Regions from separate parts of the Marinobacter sp. B-21 genome, predicted to be linked through region 2. Evidence: predicted binding sites of a transcription regulator. Region 2 holds the regulator's gene; the other holds the start of a gene.

Region 1 (6,667 bases), on a different contig from region 2:
TGCGGTGCAATACCGCGCTCAGAAAGCTCTGGCCGGTAGGGAAGCTGTCGCAGTGGTGTCCGCGCTCAGACAGAATCGACTGGATGTGCTGTGCCTGTTCGGTTTCGTCTTCAAGCAAGGCAATACGCATTAAGTCTCTCCCGGAGTGTTGCTTCTTTTTTTGCCTGGCATGGCGCCGAGCTTTGGGCAGAGTGCTCTGCTATATCAATCAATTATCACAAAATGTGCATCTGTGTTCAGTATCGTTATGTAGACTTGCGTAAACGGACGGCGGGCTTTCCGTTGTCGTCATCCAGTGTTTGTCGGCAGCCGGGGAAATTACTGCAGCCCCAGAACCAGCCTTTTTTGCCTTTTCGCCGAACCAGGGGCGAGAAGCAGTGGGGGCAGGGGATCGGTTTCTGGCTGGTGCCGTCCTGGGGGCTGGCCTCTTCCAGTGGCCGGGTGCCGCGGCAGTCCGGATAGCGGGTGCAGGCATAGAAGCGCCCGAACTTGCCGTCCCGTTCGAGCATGGGGGCCCGGCATTTTGGGCAGTGGGGCGGGTTCTCGGGTGCGTCTGTGTCCGGGGGCGTGGAGCCGCCGGCTGGCTGCCCCTGGGGCCGGTTCAGGAAGCCGCGGATTTCCCGTTTCAGGGTCTCCAGAAACTGTCTCGGGTCGCCCTCGCCACGGCGGATGCCCTCCAGGGTGGCCTCCCACACCGCCGTGCGATCCGGCTTGCTGACCGATTCGGGCAAGGCACGGATCAGGGCTTTGCCTTTGTCGGTGGCGCGGATGTGCCGGCTGTCCCGGTACAGATAATCCCGTTTGAACAGGGTGTCGATGATGGTAGCCCGGGTAGCTTCGGTGCCCAGGCCATCGGTCTCGCGCAGGGTTTTGCGAAGCTCGGCATCGGTTACAAAACGGGCGATGTTGGTCATCGCCGAGAGCAGCGTGGCGTCGGTAAAAGGCTGGGGTGGTTGGGTTTTGCGTTCGGCGATGGTGCTGTCTTCGCAGAACACCGGTTCGCCCTTCTCCAGCCGGGGCAGCGGTGTTTTCTCCGGCTCGGCACGCCCTTCCCGGAGTTTTAGCTCCAGGGCTTTCCAGCCGGGCACCAGAATGGCCGTTTCCGTGGCGCGGAACTGATGCTCCGCTACTCGTACCGTCAGCTTGCCTTCCCGGTGAACTGCGTCTGCAGCGAACTGCATCAGGTAGTAGCGGCTGATCAGGCCGTAGATTTTCTGTTCCGCCGCACTGAGTTTGCCGTTGGGGGACGGCCGGCTGGTTGGAATGATGGCGTGGTGGGCATCGACCTGTTTATCGTTCCAGGCGGCAGTCTTCCTGCCCAGGTCTGCGCCATTGCAGGCTTCCTGAAGATCCGGTGCCACCCGGCCAATGGCACGCACTACCTGTTCCCGCTGGTCGTAATGGCCCTCAGGCAAGTACCTGCAGTCGGAACGGGGGTAGGTGATCAGTTGGTGGCGCTCGTAGAGGTTCTGGGCGGTATCAAGCACGTCTTTGGCACCCATCCGGAACAGCCGGCCGGCTTCGATCTGCAGCGCCGACAGGGACAGTGGTAGCGGCGGTGCTTCCGGCCGGTCGCGGAAGCGGGATTCGGTGATGGTGCCGGGCCGGCTTTGTACGCTCTCGGCTATCTGCTCGGCCACTTCCCGGCTCAGCAGGCGGTTTTCTTCGTCCAGGTGGTCCCGGAATTGTTCGTCGGGCAGCCAGCGGGCGGTGAAGGTTTGCTGGTCGGCTTCCTCTTCCTGGGCCTTGAAGCGGGCTTCAATCCGGAAATAGGGCTTGGGCCGGAAGTTTTCGATGGTGTTGTCCCGTTCCACCACCAGGCCAAGCACCGGGGTTTGCACCCGGCCAACGGAATAGACGCCTTGTTCGCCCTGTTGCTGATAGCTGAGGGTGTAGAAGCGGGTGAGGTTGATGCCGTAGAGCCAGTCGGCCCGTTGCCGGGCCAGCGCCGAATGGGACAGGCGCCGGAATTCGCGGTTGTCTTTCGGGCTCTGGAGGGCTTTGGCCACGGCTGCCGGGGTCAAATCGTTGATCAGGATCCGCTTTACCGGTGCGCGGGCGCCAAAATAGCGGATAACTTCGTCTACCAGAAGCTGGCCTTCGCGGTCCGGGTCGCCGGCATGGGTGATGGTTTCGGCCTGGCGGATCAGGGATTCGAGGACATTGAGCTGTTGCCGCACGCTGTCCTTGGGCATGACTTGCCATTTTTCGGGAAACATGGGCAGGTCTTCCTGGCGCCATTTTTTCCAGGCCGGGTTGTAGCGGGCCGGTTCCGCCGGTTCCAGGAGGTGGCCGATGCACCAGCTGACAGTGGCAGCCTGTTCGCCCTGGCCACAGCGAATCCAGCCCTGGCCTTTCTGGTGCGGGCCGGGGAGGGCGGCGGCGATGGCGCGGCCCAGGCTTGGTTTTTCGGCGATGTACAGGTGCATGGGGTCTGGTGTTTTGGAAACGGGATGGGAATGTGGCGCTTTGGCTTTGAGCTGTCAAGGTTCGGGCGGTGCCTGATATGTGTAGTAGACTGGTGGGCATGGGGGAGGCGGCTGTGGAAGTAGCTTTCCCAAAAGACGCCGTGAACCCTTCCATGGGGGCTTGGTGTTGCCATCCATGGCAACACACACTTTTGGGAAAGCTATCTCCATACCCGCGTCGGGTCACATGCAATTCGCCCCCTTAACCTCGGGTTGAGCAGTAGGAGTCCTAAAACATGAAAATTCAAAACGCAATTGAAACCAAACTGAACGAGGCGTTCGATGCGCGCTTTCTTCAGGTGGAGAACGAGAGCCACAAGCACAGTGTGCCGCCGAATTCTGAAACTCATTTCAAGGTGACGCTGGTGTCACCGGAGTTTGAGGGGCAGATGAGGGTGCGGCGGCATCAGGCGATTTATAAGGTGCTGGCCGAGGAACTGGAGGGGGAGGTGCATGCGTTGGCGCTGCATCTGTATTCTCCAGAGGAGTGGGAGGCGTCCGGGCAGGTGGCGCCGGAGTCTCCGAATTGTATGGGCGGGTCCAAGAAGGGTCCGGCGATGGCGGCACGATCCGCTCAGGGAGAGGGTTAATGAGTCAGTTTTTCCAGATCCATCCGGAGACGCCGCAGAAGCGTCTGATTAACCAGGCGGTGGATATCCTTCGCCGCGGGGGGGTGATTGTGTACCCCACGGATTCCGCCTATGCCATTGGTTGCCACCTCGGTGACAAGCAGGCGGCGGACCGGATCAAGCGGATTCGCAGGCTGGATGACAAGCACAATTTCACGCTGGTGTGCCGGGATCTTTCCGATATTGGCGTGTATGCCAAGGTAGACAACACCCAGTACCGGTTGCTGAAGAATTTCACGCCGGGGCCCTACACCTTCATTCTGGATGCCACCAGTGAGGTGCCGCGCCGGTTGCTTCATCCCAAGCGGCGGACTGTCGGTGTGCGGGTGCCGGACAATGCCATTGTTCAGGAGTTGCTGGGTGAGCTCGGTGAGCCGATTATGAGCAGCACGCTGATCCTGCCCGGTGAGACAGAGCCGATGACCGATCCCTACGACATCCGGGATACCCTGGAGCATGAGCTGGATCTGATTATTGACGGCGGGTTCTGCGGCATGGAGGCAACCACGGTGGTGGACTTCACCGGCGAAGCGCCGGTGGTGACCCGGGTTGGCAAAGGGGATCCGGCGCCTTTCGAAGTTTGATTACCCGGATGGGGCGCTGTCGGCCATCCTATGCCCGGGCGTTCAGGTTGAAAGCGTACGCCCGAGTATTGCCCGCCGCTTCTATCTGCCCGGCGCCCACCGAGCGCCGCAGGGTATCGTACCGGTGAACCAGGTCCTGAAGGCCGTTGAACTGCTGGTTTTCACTGATCAGTGTGTCCAGTAGCGGGTTGTTGACCCCGTAGGCCTGGTTCAGCTTGAGCGCGTTGTCCATGAAATCAAGCGTCGGTTCGTTGACGCTCAGGCGATTGAACGCTTCCTTGAAGTTTTTGTTCACGTTCAGGTCTTTTTCAATCAGTGCCCGGGTTTTGTCTGCAATTTTTCCTTCCACGGCAACGCTGCCGTTTTCATATTTGCTTACGTTGAGCGCGGTTGCCGGGTGCAGGTTGTATTCGGCAAGTTTATGCCGAAGTGTCTCCCGCACGAAGGCAAGATCCTGCCCCACGGTTTGTTTGTAGTCGGCCATGGCGAGCCGGCGGGCCTTCAGGCGGCCGAGGTCGGTCTGACTGTTGTCCGAGGGTGTGAAGCGGTCATCACCGGCGGTCGGCTCGGCTTCTACGGTTTTTGTTTGGGCCTTGGCCGCTGCGGTTTCCGGGCCTGTGGCCGGTGTCTGGCGCTTTTCCATGGCCTGCTGGAACTGGGTGCTTGCCCGGATCAGTGAAGTCAGTAGGGACATGGATGGTTTTCCTCCTTCGGCTTGCCCGAGAGCGGTTGCCGAACAGTCAGTGCTTGAGATTTCTGGTACTTACCACTGGTTCCTGCAGCTTTCAGGCCAACTCCACCGAACTTTCCCCGGTTTGCTTTTTCCATGCAGGGAGTGTCATTGACCTCTCCCCGATCTGACCCAAGTCAGGAAAAAAATGACACATATCTATAAAGTCCGGCGACAGTTGGCCGTTATTTTATCCAGTCAAACCAATTTTCAAGCCGCCCGCAGAGCGGTTCCTGAGTCGGGTTATCATGAAAAAACACTACTCCATTCGATTCCTGTTACTCGTTGCCCTGGCGACGGCTTTCTCGCTGGTACTTGTGTTTACCGTGCTCTATAGCGCGAATTCACAGCGTGCCCATGTTGAAGAGTTCAGCCACAAGTATGTCGACGGGCTGGCCAAGTCCTATTTCGACGGGCTGAACACCATGATGATCACCGGCACCATTGGCAACCGGGATGTGCTTCGGGAAAAGGTGAAGGCCCCCGAGGATGTTCTGGATGTGCGGGTGATTCGAAGTGATCTGCTGAACCGGGTCTTTGGTACCGGCAAGGAGTCCGAACAGAAACGGGAGCCCCTGGACAGGAAAGCGCTGTCCGGCGAGCGGGTGGAGGCTTATTCCAAAAATGAGGAGGGCCGGGTCTACACCCTGATTGAGCCGGTGATTGCCCGGGAGAACTATCAGGGCGTTAACTGCCTGGGTTGCCACCAGGCCAGGGAAGGGGACGTACTTGGCGCTATCCGGGTGGATTATTCCCTGGCGGGAAGCGATGCCCGTTTGCACCAACAGCTGCTCACCAGTGGTGGCATCCAGGTGGCCATATTCGTCGCCGTGTTTTTCCTGACGGCAGCGGCCTTGGGCCGGCTGGTGTTTTCCCGTCTGCGCCGGCTCCACGACAGGATGGACGAGATCTCCCGCAATTCCGACCTGACCATTGAGCTGGAAGTAACCCGTAATGACGAAATTGGCTCTGTCTCCCGCGCGTTTAACCGGATGATGGCGAAGATCCGGGAGAGCATGAACACCGTGATGGACAACGCCGAGCAAGTGGAGCAGGCGGCCCGCAGTATTGCTGGCAAGGCGGACACCACCGAGCGCGAGGTGCTGGCCCAGCGGGACAACACCGACCAGGTGGCCAGCGCCACCACGGAAATGGCGGCTTCCGCCGTGCAGGTCCGGGAAAACGCCATTCACACCACCCGTAAATCGGCGGACACAGCAGAATCCGCCACTAAGGGTGAGAGCCTCGCCCGCAACGCGGTGGAAGGCATCGGGGCGCTGAACAGCGAAGTACAGAGCGGCGCACAACGCATCGAACAGCTGGATCAGCGCACTAGTCAGATGTCGGATATGCTGGAGGTAATCTCCAACATTGCCGACCAGACCAACCTGCTGGCGCTGAACGCCGCCATTGAGGCCGCGCGGGCCGGTGAGCAGGGCCGTGGCTTCTCGGTGGTCGCCGATGAAGTGCGCGCACTTGCCTCACGCACCCAGGATTCAACCGAGGAAATCCGTAACACCATCAATGGGCTTAAGGGCGAAGTGGTGGACTGCGTGGCCACCATGCGACACGCCTCGGAGATGGCCGAACAGCAGGTATCCGCGATTCTCAAGGTGGAATCCGAGCTACAGGCCATTGCGGCGGCGGTGCGCCAGATTACCGATCTCAACCAGGAAATGGAAAGCGCTGCCAATGAGCAGAGCGAGGTTGCCGAATCCATCAATCACAACGTAATCGAAATCAGCCGTTCGGCGGAGCAGACCTCCGGCGACGCCAAGGAGACGGCCCGCATTGCGGGAGACTTGCTCTCCATGGCGGAAAACCTGCGAAAAACCATCGAGCAGTTCCGGCTTAACCAGGGCGGTCGCCATAAACCGGCGCGTTAACAGTTACCACGCCAGCCAGATAACGTGACGAGCGCCCTTGCCAGGGCGCAAAGCCCGCACCGTAACCGGCTCCACGGAAAACCCGGCGCGGCGCAGCCTCTCGGTAAATGCGTGCTCCGGGCCGGCGGACCAGTAAGCCAGGATGCCCTCGGGGCGCAGGGATTTCTGGGCCGCGGCAATACCATCCGGGGAGTAAATCCAGTTGTTCTCCTTGCGGGTCATCCCTTCCGGGCCGTTGTCGACATCCAGCAGGATGGCATCCCATTCGCCATCGCTGCTTCTAAGCAATTCCGCCACATCACCAACATGAACGCTGGCCCTGGGATCGTTCAACGGGTTCCTGGCAGCAGCGCCCAGCGGCCCCCGGTTC
Region 2 (12,370 bases):
CGTGATCGACGGAGTTGCGGACCAGGTGCACCAGTGGGTCGGAAAGTGCCTCCACCAGGTTCTTGTCGAGGTCGGTTTCCTCGCCATGCATCACCAGATTCACCTCTTTCTTGAGGCTTCTGGCAAGATCCCGGACCACCCGCGGGAAACGCCCGAACACTTTTTTGATCGGCTGCATGCGGGTCTGCATCACGGCAGACTGAAGATCGGTCGTTACCACATCCAGGTTCGAGACCGCCTTGTGCATGTGTTCGTCTTCGCTTGCCGCACCGAGGCGCTGTAAACGGTTCCGAACCAGCACCAGCTCGCCCACCATGTTCATGATGTCATCCAGGCGCTTGGTGTCGACGCGCACGGTGGTTTCTGCGGCCGGGGCATGCTCCCTGGATGGCATGGCCGGTGCCGCACCGCCTTTGGTGCCCGGTCTGTCAGCGGATTTCGGTTCTTCCTTCGGTTTTTCCGCCTTGGGTGGCTCGGCTTTCGGCTTCTCCGGTTTTTGCGGCGAAGCCGGCTGGCCGCCGACGGTCGGGCTTCCGCCCTTGCCGTGGAGATCGTCCAGCAGCTTCTCGAATTCATCGTCTGTGATCAGGTCATCGCTGCCGCCGGTTTCAGTCTTCGGGGACGGTTTTTCGTCTTCCTTGCCGGGAGTCTCATCCCTGGCAGGCGCACCGGCAAACTGACCTTTGCCATGCAACTGGTCCAGAAGCGCCTCAAACTCATCATCGCTGATCTCGTCATCACCGGAACTCTCGTTCTTGCCGGCTCCAGCGTCGGGGCTGGACGGCGATGGGGGGGCGCCGGATGGCTCGTCATGCAATGCATCCAGCAACTTCTCGAATTCGTCGTCGGTGATGTCGCCCCCGTCTTCCGTCGGGTCGTCTTCCGTCGTTTGTTCCTGCTGTGGGGTGGTGGCCGGGGCAACACTTTCGACCTCCGGCCGTGCCAGAGCGTCGAGCGCTGCAATCAATTCGTCGGGGGCGGGCGTCAGTTCTTCGTGGTTCCGGACCTGCTCAAACATCGCGTTGACGTTATCGAGGGCTTCCAGAACCACATCCATCAGCTCTGAATCCACCTTGCGCTTGTGATTGCGCAGGATATCGAACACGTTCTCGGCGGAATGGCAGCAATTGACCAAAGCATCAAGCTGCAGGAAGCCTGCCCCACCCTTGACAGTGTGGAAACCACGGAAGATGGCGTTGAGCAGATCACTGTCATCAGGATGTTGCTCAAGGTCTACCAACTGCTCTGACAGCTTTTCGAGTATTTCGCCGGCCTCTACCAGAAAGTCCTGCAAAATCTCGTCATCAGCATCAAACGCCATGCGTTACCCTCTCTATTCAGAAACCGAGACTGGACAACAGGTCATCCACATCGTCCTGTCCCGAGACTACATCTTCACGCTCATCGGCCTTGATCTGGGGCCCGACGCCCTTTTCCGCAGATTCTTCCTGGTCATCAATCTGGTGCACGGTGCCCGTCAGCTGATCAACATGACTGGCCATCACCACCAGACTGAGCATCTGTTCCTCAACCTCTTTCACCAGCGTGGTGACTTTCTGGATGACCTGCCCGGTGAGATCCTGGAAATCCTGGGCCAGCAGTATTTCCGAGAGATTGTTGTACATGGTGTCCGCGTCCGTGGCCATGCCAGCGAAGAACTTGTCGATCCGGCCATACAACTGGCGAAATTCTGCCGGCTGCATCTCCCTGCGGCGCAAACGTTGCCACTCGTCCCGCAAGGCTGCCGCCTCGTCTCTCAGTGCGTTGGCTACCGGCATGGTTGCCTCGACCAGATCCATGGTCCGGTTGGCCGCTTCACCGGTCATATGCACCACGTATTCGAGACGGTCAGAGGCATCTGTCATTTTTGACAGCGCTTCCTGTTGTTCAGCGTTACGGGGATCTATCTGAAAGTTCCGGATCGCTTCGTGCAGGCTTCGGGTCAGTCGCCCGACCTCCCGGTACAGACTCTGATCCCTGACTTCGCTGAGTTCATTGATCAGGGTCATGGCTTTGGCATATTCGCCGGCATTGACGCTTTCAGCCAGTTCGGTTGCCTGACGCTGGAGCTTTTCCGTCACCTCTGGTTCGAGGCCCCGATGGTTCTTTTTGCTATCGCTCATGAGAGCCATCCGACCTCTGGTTACTGGATTCTTTCAAAGATTTTCTCAATCTTTTCCTTGAGCACCGCAGCAGTAAACGGCTTGACAACATAGCCATTCACGCCTGCCTGGGCAGCGGCAACAATCTGGTCCCGCTTGGCCTCTGCGGTTACCATCAGCACCGGCAGGGTTTTCAGGTTCTCGTCAGCCCTGACGGCCTTGAGCAGATCGAAACCGGACATGCCCGGCATATTCCAGTCGGTTACCAGAAAATCATACTTTCCGCTTTTGAGCATCGGCAGCGCCGTGTTGCCGTCATCGGCTTCATCGGTATTGGTGAAGCCAAGATCGCGCAGCAGGTTCTTGATGATCCGTCGCATTGTGGAAAAGTCATCCACAATGAGAATTTTCATGTTCTTGTCCAATGGGACCTCCAGTTAGTAACACCCGGAATTCGTTTGACCTTTCGGCTCGAAGTCTAGCAGGCCGCTGTTTTAACCGCTTATTGTCTGATCTTTGCTTCGGTTGTAAAGCATCGGTTACCAAAAACTACAGACTGCTCCGCTGCAGACACACAAAGGCGGTGATCAGTTGCCCGTATCCTGGCGCCAGTCCGATAACCGTCCGCGAAGGCGCAAGGCCGCCTGGCTGTGAATCTGGCTGACCCGGCTTTCACTGACGCCGAGCACCGCGCCGATTTCCTTGAGGTTCAGCTCGTCCTGGTAATACAGGCTCAGCACCAGTTTTTCCCGCTCCGGCAGTTCCTCTATAGCCTCAGCAAGACTGCGGCGGAACGCGTCGGACGAGAGTCCTTCGAGCGGATTATCCCGTGGCTCTGTCTGTTCTATCGGCAGCTCGCCGGATTCATTGAGCTCATCGAGACTAAAAAGTCGGCCGCTGTTGGAGTCGGAGAGGTAGGAATGGTACTCGGCCAGCCCCATGCCCAGTTCTTCAGCCACTTCCAGATCCTGGGCTTCCCGGCCGAGACGATCTTCAACGGCCTTGATGGCCTGGGAAATGCGGCGGGTATTACGGTGCACAGAACGGGGAACCCAGTCGCCCTTGCGGATCTCATCCACCATGGCACCGCGAATCCGGATGCCTGCGTAGGTCTCGAAGGTTGCGCCCCTGGTGGCGCTGTAGCGTTGAGCCGCCTCGAGCAGGCCGATCATTCCGGCCTGCATCAGGTCGTCAAGCTGCACAGAGGCTGGTAGCCGGGCCATCAGATGAAGGGCAATTTTCTTGACCAGAGGCGCGTGCTCCTCAACGAGCTGGGAAGGCTTCTGCGCGCCTGACTGGTTATAGATTCCGAGGTTTTTCGCCAATGTCATGTATCCGGTTTTTTTGTTTGACTGGATCCGATTCAGACTTCGACGAGCCGCTCCACAAAGAATTCCAGATGCCCACGGGGAGAGGAAGGCAGCGGCCAGTTATCAACTTTTTCCGCCAGCGCCTTGATCGCCAGGGAAGCTTTCGCCCTGGGATAGACATCCAGCACTGCCCGCTGCCGCTGAACCGCTTTTTTCACGGCTTCATCGTAAGGCACCATGCCGACATATTGTAGTGCCACATCCAGGAAGCGCTCGGTGACCCGGGTCAGTTTTTCAAACAGGTGCCGGCCTTCCTGCTCATTTCTCACCTGATTGGCAAGAATGCGGAAACGGTTGGTGCCGTAATCACGGTTCATGAGTTTGATCAGGGCGTAGCAGTCGGTGATGGAGGTGGGCTCGTCGCACACCACCAGGAGCAGCTCCTGGGAGGCTCTCAGAAAGCTCACCACTGATTCGGAAATGCCCGCGGCGGTGTCTACGATCAGCACATCAATCTGGTCACCGAGTTCGCTGAACGCGTTGATCAGCCCGGCATGCTCCATGGGGCTGAGCTGGGTCATTCGCTGGGTACCGGAGGACGCCGGTACAATCTTGATGCCACCGGGGCCATCGACCAGAACGTCCTTGAGGTCACAGTCGCCCGCCAGCACATCCTGAAGGTTCCGGTTGGCGGTAATACCGAGCAGTACATCGATATTGGCCAGCCCGAGGTCGGCATCAAGAAGCACGACTCTCCGGCCTTTCTGTGCCAGGGCAATCCCGAGGTTAACCGACACGTTACTCTTGCCGACTCCACCTTTTCCGCCGGAAACTGCAATCACCTGTACCGGTTGTGCTTTGCTCATACTGTTTTTTGTCTCTCGCCACGTTTAGCCGGGTGCTGTCTTTTCGGACGCTCGCTGTCAGTCTGTCCGCTCTCAGCGCCCGCTCTCTCAGGCTCCTTCTGCGACCGCCTGCTGTTTCTGGAGAGTTTTAAGCCGGTCCACGGCCAGCCGCACCAGCGGAACCGCTTCCGCGTGGTGCAGGTCTTCGGGAATCTTTTGCCCGTCAGTGTAGTAGGCCACCGGCAAACCGGTTTCCATCACAAAGCCGAGAGACTCGCCAAGTGTCAGGGCCTCGTCGATCTTGGTCATCACGCAGCCCGCAAGATTTGCCATCTTATAGCAATGCCAGACGGATTTCATGATGCGCGGCTGACTGGTGGCCGAGACCACCAGATGCGTCTTGACATTGTGATGGCTGCGCGCCAGTTCGGCCAGCTGTTCCTGATAGCCTTTGTCCGCACTGGTCAGCCCGGCAGTGTCGATCAGTACCAGATGACGGTCTGACAGCTCGTCCAGAATATCATCCAGACCGTGGCTCTCGTCGACGACTCGCACCGGAACATTCAGGATGCGACCGAAGACAAACAACTGCTCGTGGGCCGCCACCCGGTAGCGGTCAGTGGTGACCAGGGCCACGGAATCGGCACCATGCCTGAGCACATACCGCGCCGCCAGCTTGCCGATGGTGGTGGTTTTTCCGGAACCGGTGGGCCCCACCAGGGCAAAGACCCCGCCCTGATCCAGCCATTCTATGCGGGAAGTCCGTACGCCGGTGCACAGCATTTTGAGGGATTGCTTCCAGCCATCCTCCAGTCGCCCGGCCTTGTGGCGGCGAGAAATTGACCCCGCCAGACCGCTACCGAGACCGAACTCCTGAAGCCGCTCGGCCAGTCTCTGCTGAACCGCATTGGCTGCCGGCACCTCAGGCTCAGGCTTACCGCCCTGCATCAGGTCCTTCAGGGAACGGATCTCCGCACGCATCTGTGCCAGTTCATCGGAATAGGCCTCCCCGGACCGGACCGGAGCCGGATCCTGATCATCAAATCCGGAACCCACCACCTCCTGAACCGCCGGGAACGACGTACCGGCATAACCGCCCCCCTGGGCGGCCCGCTTTTCCCGGACCTCTCGGATTCGATCCCGGGACCGGCCGAGTTCGTCCTCAAGACGACGGTGCTGGTCCGCCTGCATTTCAGCCAGGCGGGAGCCGTTAGTGGCTTCCTGCGCCTGGTCACCCAATCGCTGACGCGCCATGTTTTCGTCGTAGTCCAGCGCCGTCACTATTTCGACGCCGCCGTCTACCCGGCGGTTTGAAAGAATTACGGCGTCTGGCCCCATCTGTTCACTGACCTGTTTCAGCGCCTCTGCCATGGTCCTGGCAAAAAACCGTTTTACTTTCATGATGCCTCTTCCTCCACCGGCAACGCCGTGCCGGCGCCGTCCGCTCTGTCATCCGCGCCGTTACTGGCCAACGGACGCCACGATCGTGATCTGTTTGTTATCCGGTATTTCCTGGTACGAGAGCACATGCAAACGCTCTACCCCGTAGCTGGCGAATTTCGCCAGTACCGGCCGCAGGGGCCCGGAAACCAGCAAAATGGCTGGCTTACCCAGCATTTCCTGCCGCTGGACGCTCTCCTGAAGGGAGCGCTGGAGCTTTTCAACCATATTCGGCTCCAGGACCAGGCCAATGTCTTCCTGTCCGCCGGATTGTTGACTCTGCTGAAAAGATTTTAGCAATAACTGTTCCAGATCCGGATCCAGGGTAATCACCGGTATCTCCGCCTCATTGCCGCAGATGCTCTGCACGATCATCCGCCGCAACGACTGACGGGCAACGGTAGTCAGCAACTTTGGATCCTGGCTCTTCGGATGGACATTGACGATAGCCTCGGCAATGGAGCGCATGTCCCGGATCGGCACTTCTTCCCGGAGCAGGTTTTGCAGCACCTTGAGAAGCAGACTGATGGAAACGGTGGTCGGTACCAGCTCCTCGGCGAGTTTCGGTGAAATCTTCTCCAACTGGTCCAGCCACTGCTGAACTTCCTCGTGGCCCAACAATTCATGGGCGTGCTTCTGCAGCACCTGATTCAGGTGAGTAGCCACGACCGTGCTGGCGTCCACAACCGTATAGCCGAGAGTCTGGGCCTGATCCTTGCGGTCCGGTTCGATCCAGCTGGCATCCAGGCCGAAGGCCGGGTCCTTGCCCTCAATGCCTTCAATTTTTCCGAATACCTGACCCGGATCGATAGCCAACTCCCGGTCGGGGTGAATCTCAGCCTCGGCGATGGTCACACCCATCAGCGTGATGCGGTAGACGTTGGGCATCAGATCGAGATTGTCGCGAATGTGAACCGAAGGCATCAGAAAGCCCAGATCCTGGGACAGCTTTTTTCGCACGCCCTTGATGCGGCTGAGCAGTTGGCCACCCTGGGACTTGTCCACCAGCGGAATAAGCCGATACCCCACCTCCAGGCCCACGATGTCCACAGTGGCCACATCGTCCCAGCCCAACTCTTTGGTTTCGCCCGGCGCCGGCAGTTGACGACCCTGGTCGGAGCCGGCGTCACCGCCCGGCGGAAGATCGCGGCCAGCCGGTCGAGGCGCGCCCCCGGCCCCACTCCGTCCCGGGAATACGCCCTCTTCTTCTATCGTCTGGCGCTGATGTTTCCAGATATACCAGGCGGCACCGCCGGCCAGGGTACCCAGCCCCAGGAAGGCCACATGGGGCATACCGGGAATCAGGCCAAGAATGATCAGGATGGCTGCGGCAATTGAGAGTGCCTTGGGCGCGCTGAACATCTGCTGCAAAATCTGCCCGCCCATGTCCTGGCTGGAAGTAACCCGGGTAACCATGATGGCGGCGGAGGTAGACAGCAGCAGCGACGGGATCTGCGCCACCAGACCATCACCGATGGTCAGCAGCGCATAGCGCTCCATGGCCAGGCCGAAATCCAGGCCATGCTGGAGCATACCAATGGCGACCCCGCCAATAATATTAATGGCCAGAATCAGCAGGCCGGCAACGGCATCGCCCTTCACGAACTTGGAAGCACCGTCCATGGAGCCGTAGAAGTCGGCTTCCTGGGCAATCTCTGCCCGGCGATGCTTGGCATCATCCTGGTTGATCAGACCGGCGTTCAGGTCGGCGTCGATCGCCATCTGCTTGCCTGGCATGGCATCCAGCGTAAACCGGGCACTTACCTCGGAAACCCGGCCGGCGCCCTTGGTCACCACCAGGAAGTTGATGATCATCAGGATCGCAAAGACCACCAGCCCAACGGCGTAGTTGCCGCCTATCAGCACCGCACCAAAGGACTCGATAACCTTACCCGCGGCATCCCCCCCCTCGTGGCCGTTCAGCAGCACGATCCGGGTAGACGCCACATTCAAAGCCAGGCGCAGCAGCGTCGCCACAAGCAGCACAGTCGGGAAAGAGGCGAACTCCATGGGCCGGAGGGCATAGACACACACCAGCAGGATGACGATCGACAGGGTGATGTTAAAGGTAAAGAACACGTCCAGCAGGAAGGCGGGCATGGGAAGAATCATCATGCCCAGCAACCCCATCAACATGACGGGTACGCCCAGATTGCCCCGCGTCAGGGTTTTGACGTTATTGAGGACCAAAGCTCTGTCCATGCCGGAAACTTCTCCGATTGCCGCGCCTGAAGGCGTTATGAAGGTCGGGATTCTGACGCCGGGACGTCGTTTGAAAGGGTTATGGCAAGATCCGTACCACTCCTGAGGGAATTTCACGCGGAGCAGTGCTCCGCAGCCTGACTCGCCTAGCCAGATACGGTATCCTTGCGCCATTTAATTGAGACACTGAAACCACAATCAGACACACAGGTGACCCCATGCCAATCCACGAGGTAAAACACCCGCTTATCCGCCACAAGCTCGGCCTGATGCGCCGGGCGGATATCAGCACCAAGAATTTTCGTGAGCTGGCGCAGGAAGTCGGTGCCCTGCTGACCTACGAGGCCACCAAGGATTTCAACCTGCAGGAAAAGACCATCGATGGCTGGGCCGGCCCGGTGACGGTGGAACAGATCCACGGCAAGAAAATCACCATTGTTCCGATTCTTCGTGCGGGTCTTGGCATGCTCGACGGCGTACTCAGCCTGATCCCGGTCGCCCGGGTAAGCGTTGTCGGCCAGATCCGCAACGAGGAAACCCTGGAAGCCAGCACCTATCTGGAAAAACTGGTTGGTGAGCTTGACCAGCGCATGGCACTGATTGTCGACCCGATGCTGGCTACCGGCGGCTCCATGATTTCCACCATCGAGCTGCTCAAGAAGGCGGGCAGCACCGAGATCCGGGCCCTGGTTCTGGTCGCCGCTCCAGAGGGTATTGAAAAGGTCCTGGAGAAACACCCGGATGTGTCTGTCTACACGGCCTCAGTTGACGAACGCCTGAACGAGAAAGGCTATATCCTTCCGGGTCTCGGCGATGCCGGCGACAAGATCTTCGGCACCAAGCAGAAGGACGTTTGAGCATGCAGGACCCTACCAACGACCCGGTCTGGAAACAGGCGATCGCCGGCTCCCAGATGCTGTTGGTGGCCTTCGGCGCCCTGGTTCTGATGCCACTGATTACCGGGCTGGACCCCAACGTGGCCCTGTTCACGGCCGGCCTTGGCACCCTGATCTTCCACCTGGTCACCGGCGGCCAGATTCCCATCTTCCTGGCCTCCTCCTTCGCCTTTATCGCACCGGTTATTGCCTCCAAGGGCCGGTTTGGCATGGAAGAAACCCTCGGCGGCCTGATGGCTGCGGGTATCCTCTACATTATCCTGAGCGGGCTGATTCGCCTGAGGGGCACCGGGTTTGTACGCCGTCTTTTGCCTCCGGTCGTTATCGGCCCGGTGATCATGACCATCGGCCTTGGCCTGGCGCCGGTCGCCGTTCACATGGCGTCGGGCCGCACCGGTGATGGCGCCACCCAACTGATCCCGTACAACACCGCCATCTGGATCGCCATGATTTCCCTGGCGGTGACCATCATCATGTCGGTCTGGGCCCAGGGCATCTTCCGGCTGATCCCGATCATGTTCGGCGTTATTACCGGTTACCTCCTCTCCGCCTTCGCGGGCATCGTCGATACCACACCGATTCAGGAAGCGGCCTGGTTTGCCGTCCCCAACTTTGTTGCGCCGGCGTTCAGCTGGGGTGCTGTTCTGTTCATGATTCCGGTCGCCATCGCCCCGGCCATCGAACACATCGGCGACGTACTGGCCATCGGCAATGTCACCCGCAAGAATTACCTGGAAAAGCCCGGCCTTCACCGCACCCTGCTGGGTGACGGCCTGGCCACCAGCGCCGCTTCCCTGCTCGGCGGACCGCCTAACACGACCTACTCGGAAGTCACCGGCGCGGTCATGCTGACCCGGAACTTCAACCCGAAGGTGATGTGGTGGGCCGCCTGCATTGCTATTGTCCTGGCCTTCATGGGCAAGTTCGGCGCAGCCCTGCAGACCATCCCGGTGCCGGTCATGGGTGGCATCCTGTGCCTGCTGTTCGGTTCCATCGCCGTGGTTGGCCTTAACACACTGATCCGCCATCAGGTGGACCTGTCACAGTCCCGCAACCTGGTTATCGTGGGTGTCACCCTGGTGTTCGGTATTGGCGGCATGGTTCTGGGGAACCTGGAAGGCATTTCGCTGAGCGCGGTGGTTGCCATCACCCTGAACCTGGTGCTGCCCGGCAGCCACGAGGCCTGGGGAAGAGCCATTTATGAGCAGAAGACCGACTGACAGCTCCGGCATCAGTTTCACTGCCCTTTATACCGGCGCCGTCTGGCACCGGCACGGGCTGTCGGACGACACCCTGGCCACCGGGAAGGGTCGCTGGCTGTACCGCCTGATGACACCGTTCGAGGCCGTCAGCAAGGCAGCGGTTGGCGGCAACATCCGGACGTTCCTGCTCCAGCGCCACCTGATCATTGATCACCTGATTGACCGCGCCATTGCCGAACGGGGCATTACCCAGGTTCTGGAAATCGCCTGCGGCATGTCACCCCGCGGCATCCGCCTCCGGCAAAAACACCCCCTGATCCACATGGTCGAAGCCGACCTTCCGGACATGGCCGGCCGCAAAGCGCTACGGCTTCTGGCCACCAACCGGCTGGGCGACCATCATCAGGTTACCCCCATCGACATCCTCGCGGACCAAGGTGAATACCAACTGGAAAAGGTGATCGACCGCGTGTTCGACAACACCCGGCCGGTGATCATCATCACCGAAGGCCTCACCAGCTATTTTTCACTGGCGACCATCACCGACTTCTGGCGCCGCCTGTCCGCCGCCATGGCCAGACGCCCCGGCTCCGTTTACCTGTCCGAAAGTTACTACCAACCCAGCCAGCCACTGCTGAACACCACCCTCAAAGCCCTCGGCAGTCTGCTCGGGGCCGCCACCCGCAGCCAGGTCAGCTTTCACTTCCAGACCGACGACCAGGCCCGGGAGCATTTCCTGTCCTGTGGTTTCACCTCGGCCACGGTTCACGATCCCCGGTCCTGGTATGGGGTTCTGCCGATACCCGAAAGCCGCGGGGAGCCGATGGTTCGGGTTATTGAGGCTAGCTGCTGAGTTCGTTGTTCTGGGATTCTGGTAGCCTGCTGAGTTTTGGAGTTTGCGGAGGTACGGGCACCCCTCCCAAAAACCGCTACGAGCACGTCCATGTGCGCTTGTTTCCGGCCATCCCTGGCCTCCAACATTTTTGGGAGGGGTGCCCGTACCTCCGCTATCCAAGCCCAGTAATATATCAACAATGTCGATGGAACTTGATTGGAGACCAGGCGTTGCGGAACAACCGGATGTATTGAATCAGGCGAAACTGTAGTAAGCCTCAGGAATGATGCCCAAACATCTTTGGGCGATATCGATGGGCTTGAAAAGGCCGCCCACAACCACGCAACCTCCAACCCTGAAAGGCTGGGAAACCAGGCTAAACATCCCGCCGCAAATCCGAAGGAATCGGAAAATCAGGCATACCAGGCTTAGGCCCACGCCCCTTGCGGAACTGCCGCAACTGGAACACATAGGCAAGAACCTGTGCGATAGCCATATAAAGGCCATCGGGAATCTCCTCGCCAATCTCGGTGTTGTGGTAAACCGCCCGGGTCAGCGGGGGCGTGCGCAGGATTTCGACTGTGTTCTCGCGGGCGATTTCCATGATCTTGAAGGCAATCTCGTCGGCACCCTTGGCCACCACCATGGGCGCGGCCATGGCCTTCTGGTCGTATTTCAGGGCGACTGCGTAGTGGGTCGGGTTGGTGATCACCACGTCTGCCGAGGGCACGTCCTGCATCATCCGGCGCTGGGCCATCTCGCGCTGGAGCTGGCGAATCTTGCCCTTGACCTCCGGCTTGCCCTCGGTGTCCTTATACTCGTCCTTCACTTCCTGCTTGGTCATCCGGAGTTTTTTCTGGTGATCGAAGATCTGGAAAGGCACGTCAATCATCGCAATGATGATGGTGGCGCAGGATAACAGGAAGAAACTCCAGCCAAGGGTCCAGAGCACGTGCTCCATCGCCGGTACCACCGGCTCTTCGGCAATGCTGAGCAGGTCTTCGGTGTGCAGGTTGAGGATCAGGATAGCTAAGGCCATGACCAGGCCGACTTTGGCAATGGCTTTGACCAGTTCGATCAGGGAGCGCATGGAGAACATGCGACCCAAGCCCTTGATGGGGTCCATGCGATTGAGTTTTGGCGCTACGGCTTTGCCGCTGATCAGCAAACCGCCGATGCCTATGGAGCCGAATACGGCGGCAATCAGGAGCATGACCAGGATGGGTGCGAGCGCCCAGGCGGCTTCCTTGGCGGAAGCTAGCAGCTGGACGCTCATGTGCCGGGTGTCGAAAATGGCGGAGCGTTCAATAACGAAGCTGTCGTGCATGATGGCTTCCAGTGAGGCGCCGAGGCTGGTGCCGAACATGAGCAGGCCGCCGGCGCCGGCCAGGAGAACGGCCATGGTGGCCAGTTCCTTGGAGCGGGGGGTCTGGCCCTCCTCCTTGGCTTTTTCCAGCCTTCGGGGGGTGGCCTCTTCCGTTTTTTCCTGACTGTTGTCGTTTTCTTCGGCCATTCTCTGGATCCAACTTTCTGAGTTG

The links. The regulator FliA, encoded in region 2, starts transcription of late flagellar genes. The targets are predictions, from matches to a motif close to CTAAAGTTTNNNNNNNNNNNGCCGNTAA.
Region 1: AC13C0_RS00940 (methyl-accepting chemotaxis protein) is a predicted target of FliA. The motif match lies at 4,573-4,600, and genes of this name have one in related genera.

What each region holds. Positions count from the first base shown of each region.
Region 1 covers NZ_JBSXNZ010000029.1:9,669-16,335, forward strand. The annotation lists gene AC13C0_RS00915 (response regulator transcription factor) at 1-130, opposite strand, end outside; gene AC13C0_RS00920 (DNA topoisomerase III) at 246-2,429, opposite strand; gene AC13C0_RS00925 (BolA family protein) at 2,705-3,058, shown strand; gene AC13C0_RS00930 (L-threonylcarbamoyladenylate synthase) at 3,058-3,681, shown strand; gene AC13C0_RS00935 (hypothetical protein) at 3,710-4,375, opposite strand; gene AC13C0_RS00940 (methyl-accepting chemotaxis protein) at 4,660-6,297, shown strand; gene AC13C0_RS00945 (spermidine synthase) at 6,301-6,667, opposite strand, start outside.
Region 2 covers NZ_JBSXNZ010000088.1:323,500-335,869, forward strand. The annotation lists gene AC13C0_RS19620 (chemotaxis protein CheA) at 1-1,321, opposite strand, end outside; gene AC13C0_RS19625 (protein phosphatase CheZ) at 1,338-2,123, opposite strand; gene cheY (chemotaxis response regulator CheY) at 2,144-2,527, opposite strand; gene AC13C0_RS19635 (RNA polymerase sigma factor FliA) at 2,690-3,433, opposite strand; gene AC13C0_RS19640 (MinD/ParA family protein) at 3,466-4,278, opposite strand; gene flhF (flagellar biosynthesis GTPase FlhF) at 4,366-5,658, opposite strand; gene flhA (flagellar biosynthesis protein FlhA) at 5,719-7,899, opposite strand; gene upp (uracil phosphoribosyltransferase) at 8,118-8,756, shown strand; gene AC13C0_RS19660 (uracil-xanthine permease family protein) at 8,759-10,015, shown strand; gene AC13C0_RS19665 (class I SAM-dependent methyltransferase) at 9,996-10,850, shown strand; gene flhB (flagellar biosynthesis protein FlhB) at 11,209-12,345, opposite strand.